Regions from separate parts of the Rhizobium quercicola genome, predicted to be linked through region 1. Evidence: predicted binding sites of a transcription regulator. Region 1 holds the regulator's gene; each other region holds the start of a gene.

Evidence for each region. The regulator LexA, encoded in region 1, represses DNA repair genes until DNA is damaged. The targets are predictions, from matches to a motif close to TGTTCNNNNTGTGTTCNG.
Region 2: LRX75_RS13980 (YifB family Mg chelatase-like AAA ATPase) is a predicted target of LexA. The motif match lies at 1,907-1,924, and genes of this name have one in related genera.
Region 3: LRX75_RS17740 (PA0069 family radical SAM protein) is a predicted target of LexA. The motif match lies at 3,092-3,109, and genes of this name have one in related genera.
Region 4: LRX75_RS23385 (ImuA family protein) is a predicted target of LexA. The motif match lies at 1,985-2,002, and genes of this name have one in related genera.

Annotation. Positions count from the first base shown of each region.
Region 1 covers NZ_JAJOZR010000007.1:34,946-39,409, forward strand. The annotation lists gene LRX75_RS11865 (hypothetical protein) at 600-932, shown strand; gene LRX75_RS23300 (hypothetical protein) at 1,038-1,160, opposite strand; gene LRX75_RS11870 (hypothetical protein) at 1,222-1,461, opposite strand; gene lexA (transcriptional repressor LexA) at 1,782-2,498, opposite strand; gene LRX75_RS11880 (single-stranded DNA-binding protein) at 2,772-3,314, opposite strand; gene uvrA (excinuclease ABC subunit UvrA) at 3,600-4,464, shown strand, end outside.
Region 2 covers NZ_JAJOZR010000008.1:162,875-167,338, reverse strand. The annotation lists gene LRX75_RS13990 (cupin domain-containing protein) at 201-752, shown strand; gene gshB (glutathione synthase) at 882-1,841, shown strand; gene LRX75_RS13980 (YifB family Mg chelatase-like AAA ATPase) at 1,981-3,513, shown strand; gene queC (7-cyano-7-deazaguanine synthase QueC) at 3,730-4,446, shown strand.
Region 3 covers NZ_JAJOZR010000012.1:320-4,783, forward strand. The annotation lists gene LRX75_RS17730 (LysE family translocator) at 184-798, opposite strand; gene LRX75_RS17735 (ribonuclease HII) at 977-1,672, opposite strand; gene LRX75_RS17740 (PA0069 family radical SAM protein) at 1,851-3,008, opposite strand; gene LRX75_RS17745 (glycosyltransferase family protein) at 3,243-3,755, shown strand; gene moaB (molybdenum cofactor biosynthesis protein B) at 3,803-4,339, opposite strand; gene LRX75_RS17755 (4-(cytidine 5'-diphospho)-2-C-methyl-D-erythritol kinase) at 4,353-4,464, opposite strand, start outside.
Region 4 covers NZ_JAJOZR010000002.1:135,362-139,825, forward strand. The annotation lists gene LRX75_RS04100 (type 1 glutamine amidotransferase domain-containing protein) at 1-116, shown strand, start outside; gene LRX75_RS04105 (HpcH/HpaI aldolase/citrate lyase family protein) at 266-1,168, shown strand; gene LRX75_RS04110 (DUF1737 domain-containing protein) at 1,165-1,371, shown strand; gene LRX75_RS04115 (metallopeptidase family protein) at 1,414-1,848, opposite strand; gene LRX75_RS23385 (ImuA family protein) at 2,020-2,973, shown strand; gene LRX75_RS04120 (Y-family DNA polymerase) at 2,924-4,450, shown strand; gene LRX75_RS04125 (error-prone DNA polymerase) at 4,447-4,464, shown strand, end outside.

The DNA of each region.
Region 1 (4,464 bases):
CCCCTGCCGATACTGACCTCCGACACGTCGCAACCTCGCGTCATGCAAGCGGACCGTTGCTAGAGCGCAGCTTTTGCCGGTGAGACGCGATAAGTCTTGCTGGACCGTTGTCCCTTGTCCCACTCTGCAACGCCTCCCGATGACACACACGGTAGACGCCGCGTTTGCGTTCTGGCACAAGGGCCTCGGACGCGACTGCCGTTAACGTAAGAACGGGGTCGGGCGACAGATTGACGTCACGTCGCTGCCACGAGATCACGGCGGCCGTCCCGTTCACACCTTTCCAATGTCGGTCGGTAGCTTGACCGATTCACGTCATAGATTGTCAGGCGAATCCGACGCGCAGGCACGGCTCTCAACATGGCGTGTTGCCCTGCTGGATGACGCCGACACGGGACGCGGAAATGACGATCGCGCCCGCCTCGATCCCGTTTCACGAACGCCTTGTAACAAGATCCGACGTGGCAGAACACCATTCCTGTAAAACGCGCTTGCGACTCATCGAAACGTCCAAAATCCGATTGAGTACCGCAGGAGACTCAGTAATATCCGTTCCGCGCCACGGAATTTGCGCGATCATAGATTTATCGGGGGAAACAATGAAATTCGTTACGGCAGGCGCAGTCATCATCGGAGCGGTCTTCTTTTGCGGGACAGCACAGGCCGAAGATCTCGTCTTTACACTGAAGAACGGTACGAATTCCGTTTTGACACGCTTCTACACATCACCCGTCGGTGTCAGTGATTGGGAGGGCGATGTGTTCGGTGAGCAGGTTCTCAATCCGGGCGAAACGATCGAACTCACGATCGCGGACGGCCGAGACGTTTGCAACTACGATATGCGTTTCGAATTCGAAGAGGGTTCAAACCTCGCGACGACCGAAGACAAGCAGAACCTCTGCGAGATGGGGTCCTACACGATTCACGAGTGAGACTCTGGAAGCGCGGGACGGTGGAAGCGCTCACATGGAAACGGCGCCGATATCGTCCTTCGCAGCCAGAAATCCTCTGTATCAGCGAGCCGAGACGTCTGCGCGTCAGAGCGAGCTGGCTGCTCCAACAGTCGTCAACGGAACACTGTTGCCGAGATCGTTATTCGCATATTTGAAAACAAGGATGCTGAGGATGGATGCAAGCATCCCGACAAAAATCATGCGCATGGTATAATCCTTCGCGCTGAGCGCGCGTTTTCGATAAGAGGCGTTGTTGACCCGACGCTGATTAGGCGAAATCACCGATCCGGCCATGCTGCAGCAAAACGCGCACCGGATTGACCTCACCAACGGCCGTATTGGTCGACCGTGCGAGGGCCAAGGTTCCTGCGTGAGATGCAGCAAGCCGCTCTGCCAGAGCGCACGCCTCGTCTGCCGTACCGACACGCATCAGATCATCGCTTTGCACGAGCTCTCCCGTATGATCGTCGAAGACGATCACTTCGAAGCTGTTCAATGTTCCAGGCATGTCGGCTCCATCACGTTCGCCCGGTAAACGCCGACCTACCTACACGGTTCCATATGTTTGAGACGGTACGACCAACAAATGCGCGCTAACGTGGAGCGATGCAACATCGTCGGCTGAAAACACAGCAAACGAAAAAGCCTTGCTGCAGATTTGCTGCAGGTCTGACGTCGAACGCAAGAACAGACGACCAAACCCGTCTGCTGATCACACAACGCCGAAGGATTCTGCGGGCCTAAACCAGCGGAATCCTCCGGCGCCCAAACGTATGGACAGCGCCCACTTCTGAAACCTTATACGGAGACGCGCCGACCCCTCCCCGATTATTGGTAGCGGCGGATCAGGCCGACGAGCTTGCCCTGTACCTTCACACGCTCCGGGCCGAAAATTCGCGTCTCGTACGCCGGGTTGGCAGCCTCGAGCGCGACGGACGCGCCCTTGCGGCGAAACCGCTTCAGGGTCGCTTCCTCGTCATCCACGAGCGCAACGACGATCTCGCCGGGGCTGGCGCTATTGGCATTGCGAATGATCACGGTGTCGCCGTCCAGAATGCCCGCTTCGATCATCGAGTCGCCGCGCACTTCCAAGGCGTAGTGCTCGCCATTGCCGATCATGAAGGCGGGTACGGCGATGTCGTGCGTGTTGTTCTGAATGGCGGATATCGGCACACCCGCAGCGATGCGTCCCATCACCGGAACCGATACGCTGTTGTCGTTGCCGACCTCCGCCGTCGTCTTGGCGGCCGGTTCGACGGCCGCGTTTCCACGACTTCCCTGAATGACGCTCGGCGAGAATCCCCGCTTCGGCGGGGTCGCGGACAGATATGCCTCCGGCAGCTTGATCACCTCGAGCGCGCGGGCCCGGTTCGGCAGACGCCGGATGAAGCCGCGCTCCTCGAGCGCCGTGATCAGCCGGTGAATGCCGGACTTGGACGCGAGCTCCAGAGCATCCTTCATTTCATCGAAAGACGGGGGAACGCCCGATTCCTTCATGCGCTCATGAATGAAAATCAACAGTTCCTGTTGCTTGCGGGTCAGCATGATCAATCGACTCCAGAGTCACGAAACAAAGCAAGAACAGTGTTATATGTTCCTCATGTGTTCTGCAAGTGGCATTCTGGCCAAACCACAGCCGCCATGAGCCCGTTTCTCAGCATTCGCCCGGGCGTTGCTTTTCGCACGCCATCGTCAGCCTGAACTGTTGTCGAGAGATGTCCGTGTCCGGTCCTGTAACAGCAACGCCGCCATGAGCTTGCTCATGACGGCGTAGAAGACGAGACGACATTGTATCGGCTTGCAGCAGACCTTTGACGATCAAAATGGGATATCGTCGTCCAGGTCGCGGGAAAAGCCGCCGCCAGGTCCGCCGGTGCTGCCGCCCGATCGGGCGCCCGAGGACTGGGCCGGGCGATCGTAATCATCGCCATAGTTCGATCCGCCGCTTCCGCCGCCATAGTCCGAGCCGCCTCGACTTCCGCCGCCACCGCCGCCACTACCACCGCCATCGCGGCCGTCGAGCATCGTCAGCGTCGAGTTGAAGCCCTGCAACACCACTTCCGTGGAGTAACGGTCGTTGCCGTCCTTGTCCTGCCATTTGCGGGTCTGCAGCGCGCCCTCGAGGTATAGCTTGGCGCCCTTTTTGACATACTGCTCAACGACCTTGCACAGGCCTTCGTTGAAGACGACGACGGTGTGCCACTCGGTCTTCTCGCGCCGCTCGCCGGAGTTCCGGTCGCGCCAGCTTTCGGAGGTCGCGATGCGCAGGTTGGCGATCGGCTTGCCGTCCTGTGTCCGCCGGATCTCAGGGTCTGCCCCGACATTGCCGATGAGGATCACCTTGTTTACGCTACCAGCCATCTCTTTGTCCTGTCTCCTGAAAGCGGCCTTACGATCCGCACTGTGCCGCAAGCCTACGCTGTTGAGCGCGGCATTTCGCCCTCGCCTCGCGGCAATCCACAACAGTTTGCAAATTTGTTCTTTATTTGTTCTAGGTCTTGACTATGATGCTGTCAAGCGAGGCCACCACCGGCGCCAGAAGAGAGGCCGCCGGCCGGACGGAATTGCGGTTTCCCGAAAACGCGCCTCGACATATGAAGTAATGATCTTAAGTAAGGGCTTCGTCCCCATTCAGAGCGTCCGACCATGAGCGAATTCAAGACCATTTCGATCCGCGGTGCGCGGGAACACAATCTGAAGGGCGTCGATCTCGACCTTCCGCGCAACAAGCTGATCGTGATGACGGGCCTGTCCGGGTCGGGAAAATCGTCGCTGGCCTTCGATACCATCTATGCGGAGGGGCAGCGGCGCTATGTCGAAAGCCTCTCGGCCTACGCGCGTCAGTTCCTCGAGATGATGCAGAAGCCGGATGTCGATCTGATCGAAGGCCTTTCGCCCGCCATCTCGATCGAGCAGAAGACGACATCGAAGAATCCGCGCTCGACCGTGGGAACGGTCACCGAGATCTACGACTATATGCGCCTTCTGTTCGCGCGTGTCGGCGTGCCCTACTCGCCGGCGACGGGCCTGCCGATCGAAAGCCAGACCGTCAGCCAGATGGTCGATCGCGTTCTGGCGATGGACGAGGGGGCCCGGCTCTACATTCTCGCGCCGATGATCCGGGGGCGAAAGGGAGAGTACAAGAAGGAACTCGCGGAGCTCATGAAAAAGGGCTTCCAGCGCGTGAAGGTGGACGGCCAGTTCTACGAGATCGCCGATGTGCCCGCCCTCGACAAGAAATACAAACACGACATTGATGTGGTCGTGGATCGCCTGGTCGTACGGGGCGATATCGCCGCGAGGCTTGCCGACAGTCTGGAGACCTCGCTCCGGCTTGCCGACGGCTTGGCGATTGCGGAGTTTGCCGACAAGCCCCTGCCCGAGAAGGAGACGTCGGCCGGCGGCTCGGCCAACAAGTCGCTGAACGAGACGCACGAGCGTGTGCTGTTTTCGGAAAAGTTCGCCTGCCCTGTCTCCGGCTTCACGATTTCGGAGATCGAGCCGCGTCTGT
Region 2 (4,464 bases), on a different contig from region 1:
ACGTCCTTGTGAAGATGCCGCATCTTCTCGTGAAGATGCCGCATCGTTAGGCCACCGACATGCGGCAAATTGACGACGCTCAGGCATCGGGAACGGCCGGCAATGCGACGATCGCTCAAATGGTAGCGATCGCTTCAACGCTGTCTTTCCGTCTTTTCGCTACCGTCCTGTCCGGAACAGATTTTTTGCCGGGGGACGACATGGCGCTGAAGATGCTTTTTGCGGAATTGATGGCGGTTGCGGTGCGGGTGACGCCGCTTGCGCCGAGGCTTGCCGGCCCGAAAGAGGCGGGCAAGCAGCTGAGCAGACAGGCCGCAGGCCGCCGCCAGGCAATGATCGCGTCGCCGGCCATGGACCTGCCCATGCTGCCTTCCCCGATCAATCCCGACTGGATCGTCGCGGGTGCGCCGGTTGCGCGTCTGGCCGAGCATTCGCGCAGCCACGACGATGCCGCCGTCACCGCCATGTGGGATTGCACGGCCGGCGAATTCAACTGGTATTTCGGCTGGGACGAAACGGTCGTCATCCTCGAAGGCGAGGTGCATGTGACGGCCGAGGACGGCACCGAGACGGTGCTGCGTGCCGGCGATATCGGCTTCTTCAACGGCGGCACCTGGGCCAACTGGCGCATCGAGACCTATGTCCGCAAGATCGCCTTCTGCCGCAAGAAATTCCCCGAACCCGTCGTCATGGCCTATCGCCTGCGCGACATGCTGCGCGGCGAAGCGCCCAAGGCGGCCCTCGCCGCCTGATCGGGTTCGTCGGGCGGCCGCGCGACTTTCGCTCAGCCGCAGGGCGGTCTGCCGTTGCGTTCGGGCGCGTCCCGTCCTACGTCATGAGGCCCGCCGGAGACGCGGCGGGTCGATCGGCAGGGGAAGACAATGGCAGCCAGCAGAACGGCACTCCGGAACGTCGCGGTTCAGATGGACCACGTCTCCACCATCAATATCGCGGGCGATTCGACCTTTGCGATGAGCCTGGAGGCGCAGAACCGCGGCTACCGGCTGTTTCACTACACGCCGGACCGGCTGTCGCTGCGCGACGGGCAGGTCTATGCCACGGCGCAGCAGATGACGCTGCGCGACGTGAAGGGCGATCATTTCACGCTCGGCGAGCCTGAGCGGCTCGATCTCTCCACCATGGATGTGGTGCTCCTGCGTCAGGATCCGCCCTTCGACATGGCCTATATCACCTCGACCCATCTTCTGGAGCGCATTCACCCGAAAACGCTGGTGGTGAACGACCCCGCCTGGGTGCGCAACTCACCGGAAAAGATCTTCGTCACCGAATTTCCCGATCTGATGCCGAAGACGCTGATCACCCGCGACCCGGCCGAAATCGCCAAATTCCGTGAAGAAATGGGCGACATCATCCTGAAGCCGCTCTACGGCAACGGGGGTGCGGGCGTGTTCCACGCCACCCGCGACGACCGCAACATGTCCTCGCTGCTCGAAATGTTCGGGCAGATGTTCCGCGAGCCCTTCATCGCGCAGGAATACCTGCCGGCCGTGCGCAAGGGCGACAAGCGCATCATCCTCGTCGACGGCGAGCCCGTCGGCGCCATCAACCGCGTGCCGGCCGAGCACGATGCCCGCTCCAACATGCATGCGGGCGGCAAGCCCGAGCCGACGGAGCTGACGGCGCGCGAGAGGGAGATCTGCGCCCGCATCGGCCCGGCCTTGCGCGAACGCGGCTTCCTGCTGGTCGGCATCGACGTCATCGGCGACGTCATGACCGAGATCAACGTGACCTCCCCGACCGGCATCCGCGAGGTGAAGACATTCGGCGGTGCCGATATCGCGAGCCTTCTCTGGGATGCGATCGAGCGCAAGCGCGGCTGAAAAATCCGGCCGGGTTGTGATGTTTACAACCTTGCCGACATGGTCGATTGTAATCGTTCCGCCAATGTTCTTGTTTTATTCCGGCTGCCGTGTAATGTGAGGAAAGTCTCATAAGCGCATCGGTCGGAGTGGCGGGAATATGGTGGCACGGGTCGGCACGGTGGCGTTTCAGGGCATCGAGGGCGTTCCGGTCGATGTGCAGGTGATGGTGGCGCCCGGCAAGGTCGGCGTGCAGATCGTCGGCCTGCCGGACAAGGCGGTGGCCGAAAGCCGGGAACGGGTGCACGCGGCCCTCCACGCCTCCGGCCTTTCCCTGCCGCCCAAACGCGTGACGATCAATCTCGCGCCGGCCGACCTGCCGAAGGAAGGCAGCCATTTCGACCTTGCGATCGCGCTCGGGCTGATGGCGGCGCTCGGCGCGATTCCGTCGGATGCGCTGGCCGAATACGTCGTCATCGGCGAACTGAACCTCGACGGCACGATCGCGGCCGTTGCCGGCGCGCTGCCTGCCGCCATCGGTGCGAACGCCATCGGCAAGGGCCTCATCTGCCCGGCCGACAGCGGCCCGGAGGCCGCCTGGGCCGGTTCCGAGATCGACATTCTCGCGCCCCGCAGCCTGATCGCGCTCGCCAATCATTTCCGCGGCACGCAGGTGCTGACCCGGCCGGAGCCGGCCATCCGCGCGACGGCCGCCAATCTGCCGGATCTCGCCGACATCAAGGGGCAGGAAAGCGCCAAGCGCGCGCTGGAGGTGGCCGCCGCCGGAAACCACAATCTGCTGATGGTCGGCCCGCCCGGCTCGGGCAAGTCGATGCTCGCCGCACGCCTGCCCTCCATCCTGCCGCCGCTGTCGCCGGGCGAGCTGCTCGAGGTGTCGATGATCCACTCGATCGCCGGGCAGCTGGCGGGCGGCAAGCTCTCGGATCGCCGGCCCTTCCGCACGCCGCACCACTCCGCCACCATGGCGGCCCTGATCGGCGGCGGTCTGCGCGCCCGGCCGGGCGAGGCGTCGCTTGCCCATAACGGCGTACTGTTTCTCGACGAGTTCCCGGAATTTTCGCCGCAGGCGCTGGACGCGTTGCGCCAGCCGCTGGAGACCGGCGAATGCATCATCGCGCGCGCCAACCACCGCATCAGCTATCCCGCCGCCATCCAGCTGGTCGCCGCCATGAACCCCTGCCGCTGCGGCATGGCGGGCGAGCCGGGGCACAGCTGCGCGCGGGGCCCGCGCTGCACCAGCGATTATCAGGCGCGCATCTCCGGCCCGCTGATGGACCGGATCGACATCCGCATTTCCGTGCCCGCCGTGTCCGCTGCCGATCTCATCCGCCCGGCGCCGGCCGAAACCAGCGCGGTCGTCGCCGCCCGCGTCGCCCATGCCCGGGCGATCCAGACCGACCGCTTCATCGCCTTCGGCATGCCGAAGATCACCGCGAACGCCCGCTGCACCACCTCGATGATCGAGACGCTGGCCGAACCCGATGCCGGCGGGCTGCAGCTCCTGCGCGAGGTCGCGGAACGGATGACCTTTTCGGCCCGCGCCTATCACCGCGTCCTCAAGGTCGCCCGCACGCTGGCCGATCTCGACGCCCGCCCGACCGTCGGCCGGATCCACATCGCCGAAGCCATCTCCTACCGCATCGCCGCGGACCGCGTGACCAGCGCGGCGTGAGACGCGGGCCGGCCGCCGGATTGCCGTCGGCTCGAGACGGCGCGGGTTTTGAAACCGGGCGTCTGGAAAACCGGGGGAATGCCGGACTGTCAAAAACGCGGAGGCCCTTTATCCGCGCGGGAGAATGCGGCAATGTCTCGCCCTCAAGGACGGCACCGTTCTGCCGTATCCGATGCCGGTCGCAGCCCACCCGGTCAAAACAAGGGAACGCTCTCCATGAAAACGCTCGTCGTCTGCTCCGGCGGACTGGACTCCGTCACGCTCGCCCATCACGTGGCGCGCGACCGTCATCTCGCCGGCCTCCTGTCCTTCGACTACGGCCAGCGCCATCGCCGGGAGCTGGACTTTGCGGCCGAGGCCGCGCACAGGCTCGGCGTGCCGCACCATCTGATCGACATCGGGCCGATCGGCGCGCATCTGACCGGCTCGGCGCTGACGGACGATATCGCGGTGCCGGACGGGCATTATGCGCAGGAGACGATGAAGACGACGGTGGTGCCGAACCGCAATGCGATCATGCTGACGATCGCCTTCGGCCTTGCGGCCGCGCAGACGCTCGATGCCGTCGCCGTCGCCGTTCATGGCGGCGATCACTTCATCTATCCCGATTGCCGGCCCGATTTCATCCGCGCGTTCCAGACCATGCAGACACACGCGCTGGACGGCTATGCCTCGGTCGACCTTTACGCCCCCTATGTCGAGCGCACGAAAGCCGACATCGTCACGGAGGGCGCCGGCAACGGCACGCCCTTCGCGCGGACATGGTCCTGCTACAAGGGTGGCACGGTGCATTGCGGACGGTGCGGCACCTGCGTGGAGCGGCGCGAGGCCTTCCATCTCGCGGGCGTCGAAGACCCGACGCTCTACGAGGATGCCGATTTCTGGCGGGAGGCCTGCGGGGTCGGGCGCTCCGTGGCGCAAGAGGTCCGCTGAGACGTCGCAAGGGCGCGA
Region 3 (4,464 bases), on a different contig from region 1:
GCGCTCGCCTAGCTTGACGTGCGCTCCTTGGTGGTTTTGCTTAAGAGGCGCAAGCCGCGCCACAAGTCCCTTCTCCCCGCTTGGCGGGGAGAAGGTGGCGGCAGCCGGATGAGGGGCGAACTGTACCTCCCGCCGCCGAACGCGACACGCCAAATACCGTGCCCACACCATCATCCGAAACCCTCACCGTGTGGCGACGATCCCCACGGCAGCGCCGATCATCAGCCCGCCCGCCGCGTGGTTGACGCGGCGGATGACGCGGGTGGTGCGCAGCAGGCGGCGGGCGCGGACGGCCAGCAGCACATGCCCGCCGATGACGACGGCCTCGACCGCGAGAATGATGGCGGCGAGCTCGGCAAGCGTCGTGATCGTGAAGCTCGTTCCCACGACGTTCGGCAGCAGCGCGACGTAGAAGAGCGGCATTTTCGGATTGCCGAGGTTCAGCGCGACACCGGTGCAGAAGACGCCGAGCAGGCTGTCCCGCTCGGAGACCGCCTGCATCTCGGGAAGCACGGGCGGCGCGGTCCAGAGCCGGACGCCCATCCAGACGAGATAGGCGGCGCCCGCGAGCCGCAGGGCGGTCATCAGCGTGCCCATCTCCGCGGCGAGCAGGGAGAGACCGAAGGCGGCCAGCGACAGGAAGACGAGAATGCCGACGACCGTTCCCGCGCCATAGGCAAGGCCCGAGGCCGGCCCGTGCGAGATGGTGCGCAACACGATCGTCATATTGTCCGGCCCCGGGCTCGCGGCGAAGACGAAGAAGGTGAGGGCGAAAGTCAGAAGCGTCACGGCATCCATATCGGTCTCCCGCGGCAGGGGCGCCGCCGGTCGAGCCGAGCCGAAAGCCTGCCGGCCGAAAGTGTGCCGTGATTTCGGCAGAACGGCAAGCGTCAAAACTGCGCGTCATCCTCCTCTGACGATGAGGCGCGTCGGCGCTAGCGCCGCTTCTGTGCCCGGCAAGCGGGCGATGCGAGCGTCAGCGCGACGCCGGCCGTTCGGCCGGTAGAGCGTCCACCTCGGCTTCGTCCACCCGCAAGGGCCGAAAGGTCATGCGGTGCAGCCGGCAGGGGCCGTGGAGAAGGATGGCGCTGCGGTGATGCGCGGTGGCATAGCCCGCATGCAGCGCAAAACCGTAGCCGGGGAAGACGCCGTCGGCCCGGGTCATCATCCGGTCGCGGGCGACCTTCGCGACGATGGAGGCGGCGGCGATGGAGAGGGAGCGGGCGTCGCCCTTGATGACGGCCCGGCCTTCGCAGGCAAGCCCCGGTGGCACGTCGCGCCCGTCCGCAAGCACGAGCGCCGGCCGCCGATGCAGGCCGCAGACCGCGCGCCGCATCGCGTCGAGGCTCGCCTTGCGGATATCCGTGCCGTCAATGCGGCCCGCGCCGGAGGAAGCGATCGAGACGGTGGCGGTCGCGAGAATCTCGGTGAACAGCACCTCGCGCCGCTGGGCGGTCAGTTGCTTGCTGTCGTTCAGGCCACCGGGAATACGCTGCGGGTCGAGGATGACGGCGGCGGCCACCACGGGGCCGGCCAGTGGGCCGCGCCCGGCTTCGTCCGTTCCGGCGACAGGCCACAGCCCGTCGCGCTTCGCCGCCGCCTCCAGCGTGAAATCGGGACGGAGGCGGATGTCGAAGAGAAGCGGGGAATCGGTCGTGGTGCGGCGTGCCATGAGGGCAGACTCGCACGGGAGGCCGATTCCCCGCAAGACCCCCAGGCGGATGCGGCGGCGCCGGGGGTGGAGGCCGGTGGCTTTGCGGAAGCCGTCGGCCTCGGGTGATCGCATGCTACGAGGGACATGCGATCCCGTTCGGTGTCCGGATGTCACCGGACGAAGGTCTTCGCTCGCGTCACAGCAGCGAGAGCTGCACGCCCGTCCCGAGCGGGGGAACGAAGAGATCGCAGTTCAGCGCCCGCCGGTTGGTGTTCAGCTCCAGCCGCTTGGCGGCCAGCTCGAAGCGGCGGCCGATCTGCCAGGCATAGGGCCCGGCACCCTTCATCCGCTTGGTGAAGTCGGCGTCGTAATCCTTGCCGTCGCGCATCGAGCGCACCAGCGACATGACATGGCGATAGCGGTCCGGGTAATGTTGCAAGAGCCAGTCGCGGAAAAGGGGGCTGACCTCCAGCGGCAGGCGCAGGATGACATAGCTCGCCTCGCTCGCACCGGCCGCCTTGGCGGAGTCCAGCACGCGCTCGATCTCGTGGTCGTTGAGGGCGGGAATGACGGGCGCCATCAGCACGCTCGCGGGAATGCCGGCCTCCGACAGCTTGCGGATCGCATCCAGCCGCTTCTCCGGCGTCGAGGCGCGCGGTTCCATCAGCCGCGCCAGCTTGCGGTCGAGCGTCGTCACCGAAAGGCCGACGCGCGCGAGACCCTTTTCCGCCATCGGCGTGAGAATATCGATATCGCGGGTCACCATCGCCGATTTCGTGACGATCATGACCGGGTGATCGGCCGCCTTCAGCACCTCCAGGATCTGGCGCATGATCCGCCACTCCTTTTCGATCGGCTGGTAGGGGTCGGTGTTCGTGCCGATCGCGATCGGCTTCACCTTGTAGCCGGGCTTGGCCAGTTCGCGCTCCAGAAGCTTTGCCGCATCCGGCTTGGCAAACAGCCGCGCCTCGAAGTCGAGTCCGGCGGAGAGGCCCATATAAGCATGCGTCGGCCGGGCGAAGCAGTAGATGCAACCATGCTCGCAGCCGCGATAGGGGTTGACCGAGCGGTCGAAGTGAATGTCCGGCGAATCGTTGCGGGCAATGATCGTGCGCGGCTTTTCCACCTGCACCTCCGTCTTGAACGGCGGCAGGTCCTCCAGCGAGTTCCAGCCGTCGTCCTCGGTGCTGCGCGTCACAGGCTCGAACCTTCCCGAGGTGTTGATCCCGGCGCCACGGCCGCGACGGCGGTCCACCTCGATGCGAAGGCCGGTTTCGACCATCAGTGCGTCGGCCACATCGGCCCGATTGCCGGGCGCAAATGCGCCCTGCCTGACATGGGACAGATCGTTCATGGGACACTCCGGGGAACATGGACGGTCCGGTTTTCACCCCACCGTCATGTCGTTCTCTCTTCGGTCAGTGATAACCATAATAAGAGAACATTGCAAGAACAAATACGCCGGTGACGCCTTGGAAGCGATCTCCCCGCTGTCCCGTCGCCGGCGGATTCATCATGAATGACGGGATACTGGCCTGTTTTGTACAGGTTTTATGGCATTCCCCTGTGCAATGCGGTACGACCGGCCATGCTGACGATCCTGATGGAAACCCGCGATAGCGAGACGAGGCTGGCGCAATCGCTGGCCGCGCTGGTGGCCGGCGCGGTGGAAGGCCTCATCAGCGATGTGATCGTCCTCGATCACGGCTCGCAGGATGCCTCCGGCCAGGTGGCCGATGCCGCGGGTGCGCGGTTCCTCACACGCTGGGATATGGCGGATGTCCTGCGCTCGGCGCGCGGCGAATGGCTGCTCCTGATCGAGCCGGGTGCCCGGCCGCTCGGGCGCTGGGTCGACGAGATCGCCGAGCACATGGCGATCGGCCGGGGCCCCGCTTGCTTCTCGGCCTCCCGCCGGCACAGGCGGCCGCTTCTGGCCCGTCTCGCCTCGCGCCGTCCGCCGCTGGAACAGGGGTTCCTGATCAAGCGCACGCAGGCCGCGGGCATGACGAGATCCGGCATGTCGCTCGCCGATTTCGTCTCCCGTCGCGGCGTGCACCGCCTGTCGAGCGAGCTGATGCCGGCCTGGGCTTCGGGTCGTTGAGGGTCTTTCCTTATCGCCGGACGATGTCGATCCGCTGAACCACACGCTCACCGCTTCAGGTGTTCGTCCAGCCGCGGCATTATTTCCACGAAATTGCAGGGCCGGTGGCGCAGGTCGAGCTGCTGGCCGAGAATGCCGTCCCAGGCATCGCGGCACGCGCCGGGCGAGCCGGGCAGCACGAAGACGAAGGTCGCGTTCAGCACGCCGCCGGTGGCGCGCGACTGGATGGTCGAGGTGCCGATCTTGTCATAGGAGATGCGGTGGAAGATGGCGGAGAAGCCGTCCATCTTCTTCTCGAACAAGGGCTCCAGCGCGTCGGGCGTCACGTCGCGCCCGGTAAAGCCCGTGCCGCCGGTGGTGATGACGACGTCGATCTCGGGATCGAGGCTCCAGGCCGTCACCTGCGCGGCGATGGCGGCGCGGTCGTCGGGCACGATGCCGCGTGCGGCCAGCACATGGCCGGCCGCCGTCAGCCGCGCCACCAGCGTGTCGCCGGATGTGTCCGTCTCCGGCGTGCGGGTGTCGGAAACGGTGAGCACCGCGATGGAAACGGGCACGAAGGTGCGTGTCGTGTCGATCGTCATTGGGCGTTCGTCCTTAGCTTCCCAGCGTGGTGCAGGGCAGAAGATACCAGTCGGGATGGGCCGCGCGCAGGTGCGCCGCCGCCCGGTCTCGCGCCGCGACGTCGCGGAAGAGGCCGAAGCAGGTG
Region 4 (4,464 bases), on a different contig from region 1:
CCGTGGTGACCGACAAGGGCATCATCACCTCCCGCAACCCCGACGATCTCAATGCTTTCGTGGCGAAGATCGTCGAGGAAGTGGAAGAAGGCCGTCACGACCGCAAGGCGGCCTGAGACCTATTGTTCTTCCAGACATATCGGCCGGCTCCGTCAAAAGACGGGGCCGGTTTTGCGATGCCTGTCTGCGGGCTTGCTGCCGAGGAGCGAAACGCCTGTTGCATGAGACTTGCGAAGATGGGATGGGACAGGCACAACATGGCATGATGTCCCTGTCCGATCGCCATCCCGTCCGCCTTCGTCGCTCGGTGCTCTGCGTGCCCACCGACAATGCGCGTGCGCTTTCGAAGGTGGCGAGCCTCTCGCCCGATGCGGTGATCTACGATCTGGAGGATGCCGTGCTGCCGGAGCGCAAAGCCGATGCGCGCGAAGCGCTGGTGCGTCATCTGGCTGAGGCCGCACCAGGCATCGAGCGGATCGTGCGGATCAACAGCCTTGCCTCCGGTTTCGGGGAGGCGGATCTCGAAGCGCTGTCCGGCTGCCGGTTCGATGCGGTGCTGGTGCCCAAGGTGGAAGGACCACGCGACATTCTCGACATTGCCGAAGGCATGGACGAGGGCGACGGTCTGGAGGACCTGCGGCTCTGGGCGATGATCGAGACGCCGCGGGGCGTTCTCAATGTGGCGGCGATCGCCGAGACCGGGCGCACGCGCGGCGGGCGGCTCGACTGCCTCATTCCCGGGCTTAACGATCTGCGCAAGGAAACCGGCGTTGCGGCTCTTGCCGGGCGCACCTATCTCGTGCCCTGGCTCATGCAGATCCTTCTTGCCGGGCGCGGCAGCGGGCTCGACGTTCTCGATGCCGTCTTCAACGATATCGGCGATGCCGAGGGTTTCGCGCGGGAATGCGCCGCCGGCCGGGAGATGGGGTTCGACGGCAAGATGCTGATCCATCCGCAGCAGATCGCACCGGCCAATGCCGCCTTCGGCCCCACGGTGCAGGATGAGGCGGAGGCGCTGGAGATCGTTGCGGCCTTCGCGCATGCCGACAATGCGGGCAGGTCGGTCATCGTCCATAAGGGAAAAATGGTCGAGGCCCTGCATCGCGACCAGGCGATCGCCTGTCTTGCAAAGGTCGAGGCCATCCGGCACAAAGGAACACAGCCATGAAACTCTACCGCTTTCTCACCGGGCCCGACGATGCGAGCTTCTGCCACAAGGTGACCGCCGCCCTGAACAAGGGCTGGCATCTCCATGGCTCGCCGACCTACACCTTCAATGCCGATGCGCAGGTCATGCAGTGCGGACAGGCGGTGGTGAAGGATGTCGAGGGCAAGGATTACGTACCGGATATGAAACTGTCCGAGCAGTAGCCGGAAGCCACGTCCCATACGCATGCGGCATGCGGCGGGCTTCTACCCGCCGACATGCTCCACGCTCGCCTCGATACGCTCCATGTCGTCGTCCGACAGGCCGAAGTGATGGCCGATCTCGTGGATCAGCACATGGGTGATGATGTCGCCCAGCGTTTCGTCGTTCTCGGCCCAGTAATCGAGGATCGGCCGGCGGTAGAGCGTGATCCGGTTCGGCATCGTGCCGGTTTCCATGGTGAACCGCTCGCCGATGCCGCGGCCTTCGAACAGGCCCAGAAGATCGAACGGCGTTTCCAGCGCCATGTCTTCGAACACGTCGTCATCCGGAAAATCCTCGATCTCGATGATGAGATCGGTGGCCAGCCGGCGGAATTCCTCGGGGAGATGCCCATAGGCCTCCAGCGTCAGGGATTCGAACGTGCTGATGGTCGGCGCATGGCGTTCCCGCCAATCGTCGCTCTGGTCAATCCGGGCCATGGACACTCCTTGTTCCTTGTATATAGCCATTTCCCGGGTCATTTCGAGAAGCAATTCGCAATGTAAGGCGATTGTGCAGAAACTGCGGAATCTTTTCCCAACTGCGTTGACTCTTTTTTGAAGCTCTGGAATCAATAAGAACATAGCAAGAACGAATAGGAGCTGACTGCCATGGCTGTAAACGCTGTGCCGCGGGAGACGGTGCTCGCCCTGCGCGATGCCATTGCCCGGCTGGAACGAGACAGGCCATCCGGTTCCTGTCGTCCCACCCTGGAGACGGAGGGCGAATGCGCGGGATTTTCGGCGTCCGGCCGTCCTGTGACACGTCCGGCGGATGTGCTGCCGCTCGGCGTTCCCGCGCTCGACCACGCCATGTCCGGCGGCCTGCCGCTCAAGGGGTTGAGCGAGATCCGCGTGGCGGAAACGCGTGATGCCGGCGCCGCCACGGGGTTTACGCTGGGGCTTGCCGCGCTCTGCCAGGCGCGGCGCAAGGCGCAGGGCGAGCTTGGGGCCATCCTCTGGATCTCCGAGACGATGGCCGGACAGGAGGCGGGCGAGCCCTATGGGGTCGGCCTGTCGCTTCTCGGCATCGATCTGCGTGCCATGCTGTTCTCCCGGCCCCGCAACCTGCAGCAGGCGCTGTGGATTGCCGAGGCGGCGCTGGGTTTCTCTGTGTTTTCCGCCGTCATTCTGGAGATCCGCGGCAATCCGGCGCGTCTCGGGCTGCAGGAGAGTCGGCGGCTGCAATTGCGCTCGGTCGGCAGCGGCGTTCCGATCCTTCTCCTGCGGCAGGCGGGCGAAGAGGAGGCAAGCAGCGCGCATGTGCGCCTTCTCGTGCGTCCCGCACCCACCGCACCTTTCCTGCTGCCCGACGGCACGATGCTCACGACCGGCATCGGGCATCCCGCCTTCCACGTCGTTGCCGAGAAGACGCGGGCCTTTTCCCCTGTCGATGCCTACCTTGAATGGAGTTCCCATGCGCGCCGGTTCTACCCTCTCGACCCCGTCGCCGTCCCTCTTCCGGCAAACGCAGCGGATCCTGTCCCTGTCCTTCCCGCATCTGTCGGCCGACCGGGTGGCGCGCCGGCGCTGGGGCGCGTCATGGCTTTCAAACGGGCGTCCTGATCACCCGCCGGTCGTATTTTCCGACAAGGTCGAGAATGCCATGCGGATCGTGGCGCTCGACGGGGTGGCCGATCGCCTGCGGCTGAAGCGGGGGCAGGGCGTGGCCGAGGCCCGCGCCATGCATCCGCAGCTCGATGTGCTGCCGGCCGATGCCGCGGCCGACCAGGCCTTTCTTTCCGCCCTGGCCGACTGGTGCGATCGCTATACGCCGCTGGTCGCCTATGCGGGGACCGACGGTCTGGCGCTCGACATCACCGGCTGCACGCATCTGCATGGCGGGGAAAAGGCATTGCTCGACGATGTCCTGTCGCGCCTTTTCCAGCTCGGCGTCGAGGCGCGGGGTGCGATCGCCGCCTCGCCCGGTCTCGCCTGGGCCCTGGCACGGTTTTCCGGTGCCGGCCTTTCCGGGGATTGCGTGATCGAGACGGGTGAGGAGGTCGCCGCACTCGGCCCCCTGCCGGTGACGGCGCTGCGGTTGCCGGCGACCTTGACGGACACGCTGATCCGGCTGGGGCTGACCCATGTCGCCGATCTCATGGAGGCACCCCGGGCCGCCCTTGCGCGCCGCTTCGGGCCGCTCGTCTTTCTCCGGCTCGACCAGGCGCTCGGGCATGACGATGAGCCGCTGTCGCCGCGCCGGCCGGTGGCCGAGCTTTCGGTGGAGCGCCGGCTGATCTCGCCGGTCTCGGGCGAAGACGATATTCTCGGGCTGGCGCTGCAGCTTGCCACCGGCCTCAAGACCACGCTGGAGGCGCGGGGAGAGGGCGGGCGCCAGTTCGAGCTCCTGCTCTTTCGCGTCGATGGCAAGGTGTTCCGGCTGCGCGCCGGCACGTCGTCCCCCTTGCGGGATCCGCAGCGCATCGCGGCGCTCTACCGGGAGCGGCTGGTAGCGGTGCATGACGATCTCGATGCCGGTTATGGTTTCGAGATCCTGCGGCTCTGCGTCCTGAAAGCCGAGCCGATCGCGTCCGTGCAGGACGATTTTTCCGGTCGGCCGGACCAGAGCCGGGCGCTTGCCGACTTTACCGATCGCGTCATCGCCCGTTTCGGGGAGGATGTGCTTTCCATCGCGATTCTCGCCGCAAGCCATATTCCCGAGCGGGCGGCAGGCCTGCAGCCGGCGGGCGATACCGTCTTCCCTGCCGGGAAAAGGCTGCAGGCGGAGGAATGGCCTGTTCAGCCAGTGCGGCCCCTGCGCCTTCTGACCCACCCCGAGCGGGTGGAGGTTCCTGCGGCCGATGTTCCCGACGGCGCGCCGGAGCGGTTCTTCTGGCGGCGCACCGCCTACCGGGTCGCCCGGGCGGAAGGGCCGGAGCGGATTGCCGCGGAATGGTGGATCGACGGCGAGGACGCGCCGACGCGCGACTATTTCCGCATCGAGGACGAGACGGGGCGTCGTTTCTGGATGTTTCGCAACGGTCTCTTCCAGCGCGAGCGGATGCATCCCGACTGGTTCATGCACGGCATTTTCGCATGACCGGCCGCGAACCC